DNA from 2 places in the Citrobacter sp. FDAARGOS_156 genome. Region 2 is predicted to be linked to the other one. Evidence: predicted binding sites of a transcription regulator. Region 2 holds the regulator's gene; the other holds the start of a gene.
The links. Region 2 encodes PhoB, which activates phosphate uptake and scavenging genes when phosphate is short. Its sites were predicted from a motif close to CTGTCATAAAACTGNCNNAT; they were not measured.

Region 1 (4,255 bases), 950 kb from region 2:
GGCTGTTTATCCTCGCCGCTCCGCTACTGATTAAGCAGGCGCGATACGTGATGCGTGAGATGGATCCAGCGGCAATGCGCCCGATGCTGGAACGCACCGTAAAAGCGGCATTGTTAACTAACCTGCTGTTTGTCGTTGGAATTTTCTTAAGTCAGTGGTCTCTTTAACTGACAAATATCAATTAACAATTGATGATTTTGCCAACAGTACACATAGCGCGATATACTAAAAATTCTCGCAGCAACTGAACGTTGAGCCTATGAAATACGATACATCCGAGCTTTGTGACATCTATCAGGAAGATGTCAACGTCGTGGAACCACTGTTCTCTAACTTTGGAGGACGGTCGTCGTTTGGCGGACAAATCATCACGGTAAAATGTTTCGAGGACAACGGGTTGCTGTACGATCTGCTCGAACAAAATGGCCGTGGTCGCATTCTGTTGGTCGATGGCGGCGGTTCTGTCCGTCGTGCGCTGGTCGATGCCGAACTGGCTCGACTGGCCGTACAGAATGAATGGGAAGGTCTGGTCATCTACGGCTCAGTCCGTCAGGTAGACGATCTGGAAGAACTGGATATCGGCATTCAGGCGATTGCTGCCATTCCGGTCGGTGCTTCAGGAGAAGGTATCGGGGAAAGCGATGTGCGCGTCAACTTTGGCGGCGTAACGTTCTTCTCTGGCGACCACCTGTACGCCGACAACACCGGGATAATCCTCTCCGAAGACCCGCTCGATATCGAGTAAAGAAAACACCGCAATTTGGTGTGATGCCAGTCGGTTAAACAACTGACTGGCTTTTTTTTGCCACACCACCCTTCCGATTCCCCTATCCTGCGCATTGACGAAGAAAAAACTCTCTCTATACCTAATGATGAATCTCATCACTCTCATCACGAGGTCATCATGCATATCGATCTGACAGGTAAAAAAGCGCTGGTCACCGGAGCCAGTCGTGGATTAGGGCGCGCCATTGCACTGTCGCTGGCGAAAGCCGGTGCTGATGTTGTTATAACCTATGAAAAATCTGCGGAGAAAGCCCAGGCCGTTGCCGATGAAATTACAGCGCTTGGCCGCCATGGTGAGGCGATTCAGGCAAACAGTGCAGACGCTCAGGCGATTCAGAACGCCGTACACCGCACTGTACAGTCACTCGGAGGACTGGATATTCTGGTCAACAACGCAGGGATCGCACGTGGCGGCCCGCTGGAGTCGCTGTCACTGGAGGACATCGACGCATTGATTAACGTGAATATCCGTGGCGTGGTGGTTGCCATACAGGCCGCGCTGCCGCATCTCCCTGAAGGTGGGCGAATCATCAATATTGGCAGTTGTCTTGCCAACCGCGTCGCCCAGCCGGGAATTGCTGTCTACGCGATGACTAAATCAGCGCTCAACTCGCTAACCCGTGGCCTGGCTCGCGATCTCGGCCCACGGGGTATTACCGTTAATCTTGTTCATCCCGGCCCAACTGACAGTGATATGAACCCGGCAGATGGCGAGCAGGCAGAATCCCAACGGCAGCTTATTGCGACAGGGCATTACGGTACACCGGAGGATGTTGCAGCGGCGGTGACGTTTCTGGCAAGCCCAGCGGCTGGGCAGATTTCCGGCACTGGTCTGGACGTAGATGGGGGTTTGAATGCCTGAAATTAACGTTGTGTTACGGTAAAACGATTGTATTGCCGGATGACGGCTTACGCCTTATCCGGCCTACACAGGAACGATTACGCAATAGATTTCGTGTTGTAGCAAGGCGGCAAACGAAGGTATCCCCAGGAGCGTAGTAAACTACGTGACTGGGGTAACTGAGCGCAGCCAACGCAGCTACGGCACGAAAGATGAAGCGTAATTAGACTTCTTCCATACGACCTAAAAGGGCATGCAGACGATCCTGCCAGCCGTTCTGCTGTTCTTTCAGGTTGTTGTTCTCACGCTCCAGCTCTTCACGCTGCTGCTGTGCAGTCTGAACTTCCTGCGACAGTGAGTTGTTCTTTTCTTTCAGCTCTTCGATTTCCATCTGCAACAGCGTGATGGTATCAATCGCCTGCTGTACTTTTGCTTCCAGTTTCTCAAACACTTCTAATGACATCGTCATACCTCTCCTGAATTGCAAGGCGTTGATGGATAAAAATCCTCGTCCCGATAACCGGCGACGCCTTAATAAAAACGAGCGCACACTACTTAACACCGATTGTATGAAGCCGCGCCATCCCTGTCCAGCGGCATCCCGCGCAGATCGCGGTTTGCAACACTTTTAATCTTTGTCCTGGTGACACAACTGTCATAACTCTTAAGTGTTAACAGGATGATCGGTGAAATGATTCAGCTCACACTATTTTTGTATAACAAATACCGCGCAATGGCGCGAAAACGCTCATTTTGTTGATGGAGTACACACATTTTAATTTCGATATTTCTCGTTTTTGAGCGTTAACGATAAATTAACAGTGTGCCTACCGGCTCCGGGGATGTCAGTGACCTTCTCGCATACAATAAACATTAAACTCTTCAGGATCCGATTATGAGTCAAACATCAACCTTGAAAGGCCAGTGCATTGCTGAATTCCTCGGTACCGGGTTGTTGATTTTCTTCGGTGTGGGTTGTGTCGCTGCACTCAAAGTGGCCGGGGCTACTTTTGGTCAGTGGGAAATCAGTATCATCTGGGGTCTGGGGGTAGCCATGGCTATCTATCTGACCGCAGGCGTTTCTGGCGCACACCTGAATCCAGCAGTCACAATCGCACTATGGCTGTTTGCGTGTTTTGACAAACGCAAAGTCGTTCCTTTTATTATTTCGCAAATTGCCGGCGCCTTTTGCGCAGCGGCACTGGTTTACGGGCTTTATTACAATCTTTTCATCGATTTCGAACAAACGAACCATATCGTGCGCGGTAGTGTAGAAAGCCTCAATCTGGCAGGTACTTTCTCCACCTATCCAAACCCGCATATCAATTTTGTGCAGGCCTTCGCGGTTGAAATGGTCATTACCGCTATTCTAATGGGGCTGATTCTGGCACTGACCGATGATGGTAATGGTGTACCGCGTGGTCCACTGGCACCGCTGCTGATCGGCTTACTGATTGCCGTTATTGGTGCATCCATGGGCCCACTGACCGGTTTTGCGATGAACCCGGCACGTGACTTCGGACCGAAACTCTTCGCCTGGATGGCCGGATGGGGTGAGATTGCCTTCACAGGTGGTCGCGATATCCCTTACTTCCTGGTTCCGGTGTTTGGCCCGATTACCGGCGCGATTTTGGGCGCATGGGCATATCGCAAACTGATTGGTCGCCATTTACCGTGCGATGTCTGCGCGATTGAAGAAAAAGACGCGGCGGCTAACACTCAACAAAAAGCTTCGCTGTAATGTGACTACGGGACAAAAATTATGACTGAAAAAAAATATATCGTTGCGCTCGACCAGGGCACCACCAGCTCCCGCGCGGTCGTAATGGACCACGATGCGAATATCGTTGCCGTTTCACAGCGCGAATTCGAACAAATCTACCCGAAAGCAGGTTGGGTAGAACACGACCCAATGGAAATTTGGGCAACCCAAAGCTCTACGCTGGTTGAAGTTCTGGCGAAAGCCGATATCAGTTCCGATGAAATTGCAGCGATCGGTATTACCAACCAGCGTGAGACCACCATCGTCTGGGAGCGTGAGACCGGTAAACCAATCTATAACGCCATTGTGTGGCAGTGTCGTCGTACCGCAGATATCTGCGAAAAGCTCAAGCGCGATGGCATGGAAGAATACATCCGTAACAACACCGGCCTGGTGATTGACCCGTACTTCTCCGGTACCAAGGTGAAGTGGATCCTCGACCACGTAGAAGGCTCGCGTGAGCGCGCTCGTCGCGGCGAACTGCTGTTCGGTACCGTTGACACCTGGCTTATCTGGAAAATGACTCAGGGACGCGTACACGTCACGGATTACACCAACGCCTCGCGTACCATGCTGTTCAACATCCACTCCCTGGACTGGGATGACACGATGCTGGATGCGCTGGACATTCCGCGTGCCATGCTGCCAGAAGTGCGTCGTTCTTCTGAAGTCTATGGCCAGACCAACATCGGTGGTAAAGGCGGCACACGTATTCCTATCTCCGGTATCGCGGGTGACCAGCAGGCTGCACTATTCGGCCAGTTGTGCGTGAAAGAAGGGATGGCGAAGAACACCTACGGTACTGGCTGCTTCATGCTGATGAATACTGGCGAGAAAGCCGTTAAGTCAGAAAATGGACTTCTGAC
Region 2 (4,255 bases):
GATGTGGTGTTGAAAACGTTTAATTTTCTGCCTTTCCCTGCGGGATGATACAGCGGCATTTTTAAGCAATTCCAGCGGGAAATTCTCCCGGTCTGGCGCGGCGAAGAATAGTTTTTCGATTTACCGCGTAAATGCAGTCGGTATGACAGCATTTGATGCGCAATTTAAACGCTTATAACGTTTTAAAGCAAGGTGGGATCTAAAAACCAGAACAATATAGTGATATGAAAAATTGAACCAGCACAAAACACCATTCCCTGGAAAAAGACATGGGTAATCATGCGAACAAAAAACAATCAAACGTCGTAAAATTCAGGAGCTACTTATTGACTACAACAAAAAAAGCCAGCTCGCGCTGGCTTTTGGAAAGATAAACTTACGAATACGTTTTAACCGCTATTTTTGGCAATTAAACGTTCCGGGATCACGAAACTAAATCGCGTTCCCTGGCCTGGTTCGCTGTCGATATTCAAACGGCTGTCGTGATGATGCAGGGCATGCTTAACGATGGCCAGCCCGAGTCCGCTACCGCCCGTTTGCCGCGATCGCGCTTTATCTACGCGATAAAAACGCTCGGTCAGGCGTGGAATATGCTCGGCGGCAATACCTGGACCGTTGTCTTCCACACAAAATTCCGCCCCCGAGGCCACATGCTGCCAGCGTACGGTAATGTGCGTTCCCGCAGGGGTGTGGTTCACCGCGTTATAGACGAGATTCGAGATAGCGCTACGCAACTGCTCCTCGTTACCCCGCACGTTCAGGCTGTTATCAACATCAAAAGTAAACGTATGTTTGTGCTGGCTCAGCGTTTGCGCTTCGTGCTCAACCACGCGCAGCATCATGGGCACATCGACCTTCTCATTCAGTTGCAGCGTCGGCGCAGCCTCAATTTTTGACAGCGTTAGCAGTTGCTTCACTAACCCTTCCATACGGTACGTTTGTTCACGCATGGTATGCAGCGCTTTTTCGCGCGTTGTCCCTTCCAACGGATGCTCCTGCATCATTTCCAGATAGCCTTGCAGCACCGTCAGCGGCGTGCGCAGCTCATGACTGGCGTTGGCGAAAAAGTTACGTCGGGAACCTTCCAGTTGATGCATCTGCGTAACATCACGCGCCACCATCAGCAGTTGCTTATCGGTGTAGGGCATCACGCGAATTTCCAGATGCCGTCCGGTGTTGAGTACCAGATTAATTGGCCGACTAAAGTCGCGTGTTTTCAGATACAGCGTAAATTCCGGGTAGCGCAGCAGATTAAGGATATTTTGCCCGCTATCGTCCGGCCAGCGTAACCCTAAAACCTGCTGTGCCAGTCCGTTACACCAGAAAATCCCGCCTTCTTCGGTGGTTAGCACCACTGCGTCGGGCAGTGATTCGGCGCCGCTGCGAAAGCGTTTAATGAGGTTACCCAATTCGCGACGGCGCTTTTTGTTACGCAGCTGCATTTGATGCAGCCCATATAACAACGGCTCCCAACTGCCGCGCCCCGGCGGCGGCGTCATACTTCTGTCGACCCATAGCCACCAGGACAAACGTAATAAATTCCAGAAATGCCAGATAAGCAGGCCCGTTACCGACGCCAGTAAAAACCAGGGTAGATAACCAAAAAAAGCGCTAAGGATAAAAGCCGGTATGCAGCAGAGGATCAGCTCCAGTACCAACCTTTTCCATGACAATCGTTCTAGCAAACGTCTTACTCCATTTACGGCCTAATCCATCAGGCCATGATTCTTGTCAGTCAGAAGCGGGTCGAAAAACGATATCCCGTCCCGCGAACCGTCTGCACCATACGATCGTGTCCGCTATGCTCCAGCGCTTTACGCAACCGACGAATATGCACATCCACTGTCCGGTCTTCCACGTAGACATTGGTTCCCCAGACATGATTGAGGAGTTGTTCACGGCTGTAGACGCGCTCAGGGTGGGTCATAAAGAAGTGCAACAGTTTGAATTCGGTGGGTCCCATATCCAGTGGATCCTCGCCGGTCATCACACGGTGCGAGGTAGGGTCAAGACTCAGCCCTTGCATCTCGATAACTTCTTCCACCGCCATGGGGGAAATACGTCGTAAAACGGCTTTAATACGCGCCACCAGCTCCTTCGGAGAGAACGGCTTAGTAATATAGTCATCCGCACCGGTTTCCAGACCCCGCACACGGTCTTCTTCTTCACCGCGCGCCGTCAGCATCATCACGGGGATATCCCGCGTCATCGCTTCCCGTTTGAGGTGTTTAATAAACTGTAGACCCGAGCCGCCGGGAAGCATCCAGTCAAGCAGGACGAGATCCGGCCAGGGTTCATTAAGTTGGTTCACAGCACTGTCATAGTCTTCGGCTTCTACGGGTTGAAAACCGTTTTGCTCGAGCACGAAGCAGACCATTTCACGAATTGGAGCTTCATCTTCTACGACCAGAATACGTCTCGCCATGATTTGCCCTGTTTATAATTAAATCGTTTGCCATCAATACCGTGGCATTATGCGTCACTTTTATGACAGATTTATGAAAAGATAGTCCAGGTTTAACGCAGCCAGGCGAATTATGACAGCCCGGAAACAAGATATTACCGTCCTTGCAAGGTTATAATCTCCGCCATCGTTTTTTTGTCATGGAACTCTTATGCGCATCCTCCACACGTCTGACTGGCATCTGGGCCAAAATTTCTACAGCAAGAGCCGCGCCGCTGAACACCAGGCCTTTCTCGACTGGTTGCTGGAAACGGCACAATCCCATCAGGTGGATGCCATTATTGTGGCAGGTGATATTTTTGATACTGGTTCACCGCCAAGCTACGCCCGCGAGTTGTATAACCGTTTTGTTGTCAACCTACAGCAAACAGGCTGTCATCTGGTCGTGCTGGCAGGAAACCATGACTCCGTTGCCACACTCAATGAATCTCGCGATATTCTGGCGTTCCTCAACACCACGGTCGTTGCCAGCGCCGGCCATGCGCCGCAGGTACTGCCGCAACGCGACGGCACGCCGGGGGCTATCCTGTGTCCGGTTCCTTTCTTACGTCCGCGCGACATCATTACCAGCCAGGCTGGGTTGACCGGGCAAGAAAAACAGCAGCATTTATTAGGTGCAATCACCGACTATTACCAACAGCAATATCAGGACGCCTGCGCGCTGCGTGGCGACCAGAATCTGCCAATTATTGCGACAGGGCATCTGACCACCGTCGGCGCCAGTAAAAGTGACGCCGTACGCGATATTTATATTGGGACGCTGGATGCTTTTCCGGCACAAAATTTCCCACCGGCGGATTACATCGCGCTGGGACATATTCACCGGGCACAGGTCATCGGCGGTACGGAACATATTCGCTATTGCGGCTCCCCGATTGCACTGAGTTTTGACGAGTGCGGCAAAAGCAAATGCGTCCACCTGGTGAGCTTTGAAAACGGTAAGCTGAGCGCCGTTGAAAACCTCATCGTACCCGTAACCCAACAACTTGCCGTATTGAAAGGCGATTTAGCGACGATTAGCGCACAGCTGGAACAATGGCGTGGCACGCAACAGGAACCGCCGGTGTGGTTAGATATAGAAATCGCGACCGATGACTATCTGCATGATATGCAGCGCAAAATCCAGACTCTGACCGAAGACTTACCGGTAGAAGTCTTATTGGTGCGTCGTAGTCGTGAACAACGCGAGCGCATCATGGCCAATGAACGACGTGAAACGTTGAGTGAATTAAGCGTGACGGAGGTGTTTGACCGCCGTCTGGCACTGGAAGAACTCGACGATCCACAGCGTGAGCGCCTGAATCAGCTGTTTAGCACAACCTTACACACGCTCGCCGGGGAGACCGAAGCATGAAAATTCTCAGCCTGCGTCTGAAAAACCTCAACTCTCTGAAAGGGGAATGGAAAGTTGATTTCACGGCAGAGCCTTTTGCCAGCAACGGGCTGTTCGCCATCACCGGTCCAACCGGTGCCGGGAAGACCACCCTACTGGACGCCATTTGCCTCGCGCTGTACCACGAAACACCACGACTCAATACCGTATCGCAGTCGCAAAACGACCTGATGACCCGCGATACGGCGGAATGTCTGGCCGAAGTTGAATTCGAAGTCAGAGGCGAAGCCTATCGCGCATTCTGGAGCCAGAACCGCGCGCGCAATCAACCAGAAGGTAACCTGCAGGTTCCGCGTGTCGAACTGGCTCGTTGCGCCGATGGCAAAATTCTCGCCGATAAAGTTAAAGACAAGCTGGAAATGACCGCCGAGCTTACCGGGCTGGATTACGGCCGTTTT

Region 1: the regulator PhoB is predicted to act here: its motif matches at 2,280-2,299, upstream of AL515_RS02385 (MIP/aquaporin family protein).

What each region holds. Positions count from the first base shown of each region.
Region 1 covers NZ_CP014030.2:485,309-489,563, reverse strand. Annotated here, with positions in the region: gene menA (1,4-dihydroxy-2-naphthoate polyprenyltransferase) at 1-167, shown strand, start outside; gene rraA (ribonuclease E activity regulator RraA) at 260-745, shown strand; gene AL515_RS02395 (SDR family NAD(P)-dependent oxidoreductase) at 905-1,648, shown strand; gene zapB (septal ring assembly protein ZapB) at 1,851-2,096, opposite strand; gene AL515_RS02385 (MIP/aquaporin family protein) at 2,523-3,368, shown strand; gene glpK (glycerol kinase GlpK) at 3,390-4,255, shown strand, end outside.
Region 2 covers NZ_CP014030.2:1,436,241-1,440,495, reverse strand. Annotated here, with positions in the region: gene phoR (phosphate regulon sensor histidine kinase PhoR) at 390-1,685, opposite strand; gene phoB (phosphate response regulator transcription factor PhoB) at 1,736-2,425, opposite strand; gene sbcD (exonuclease subunit SbcD) at 2,616-3,818, shown strand; gene sbcC (exonuclease subunit SbcC) at 3,815-4,255, shown strand, end outside.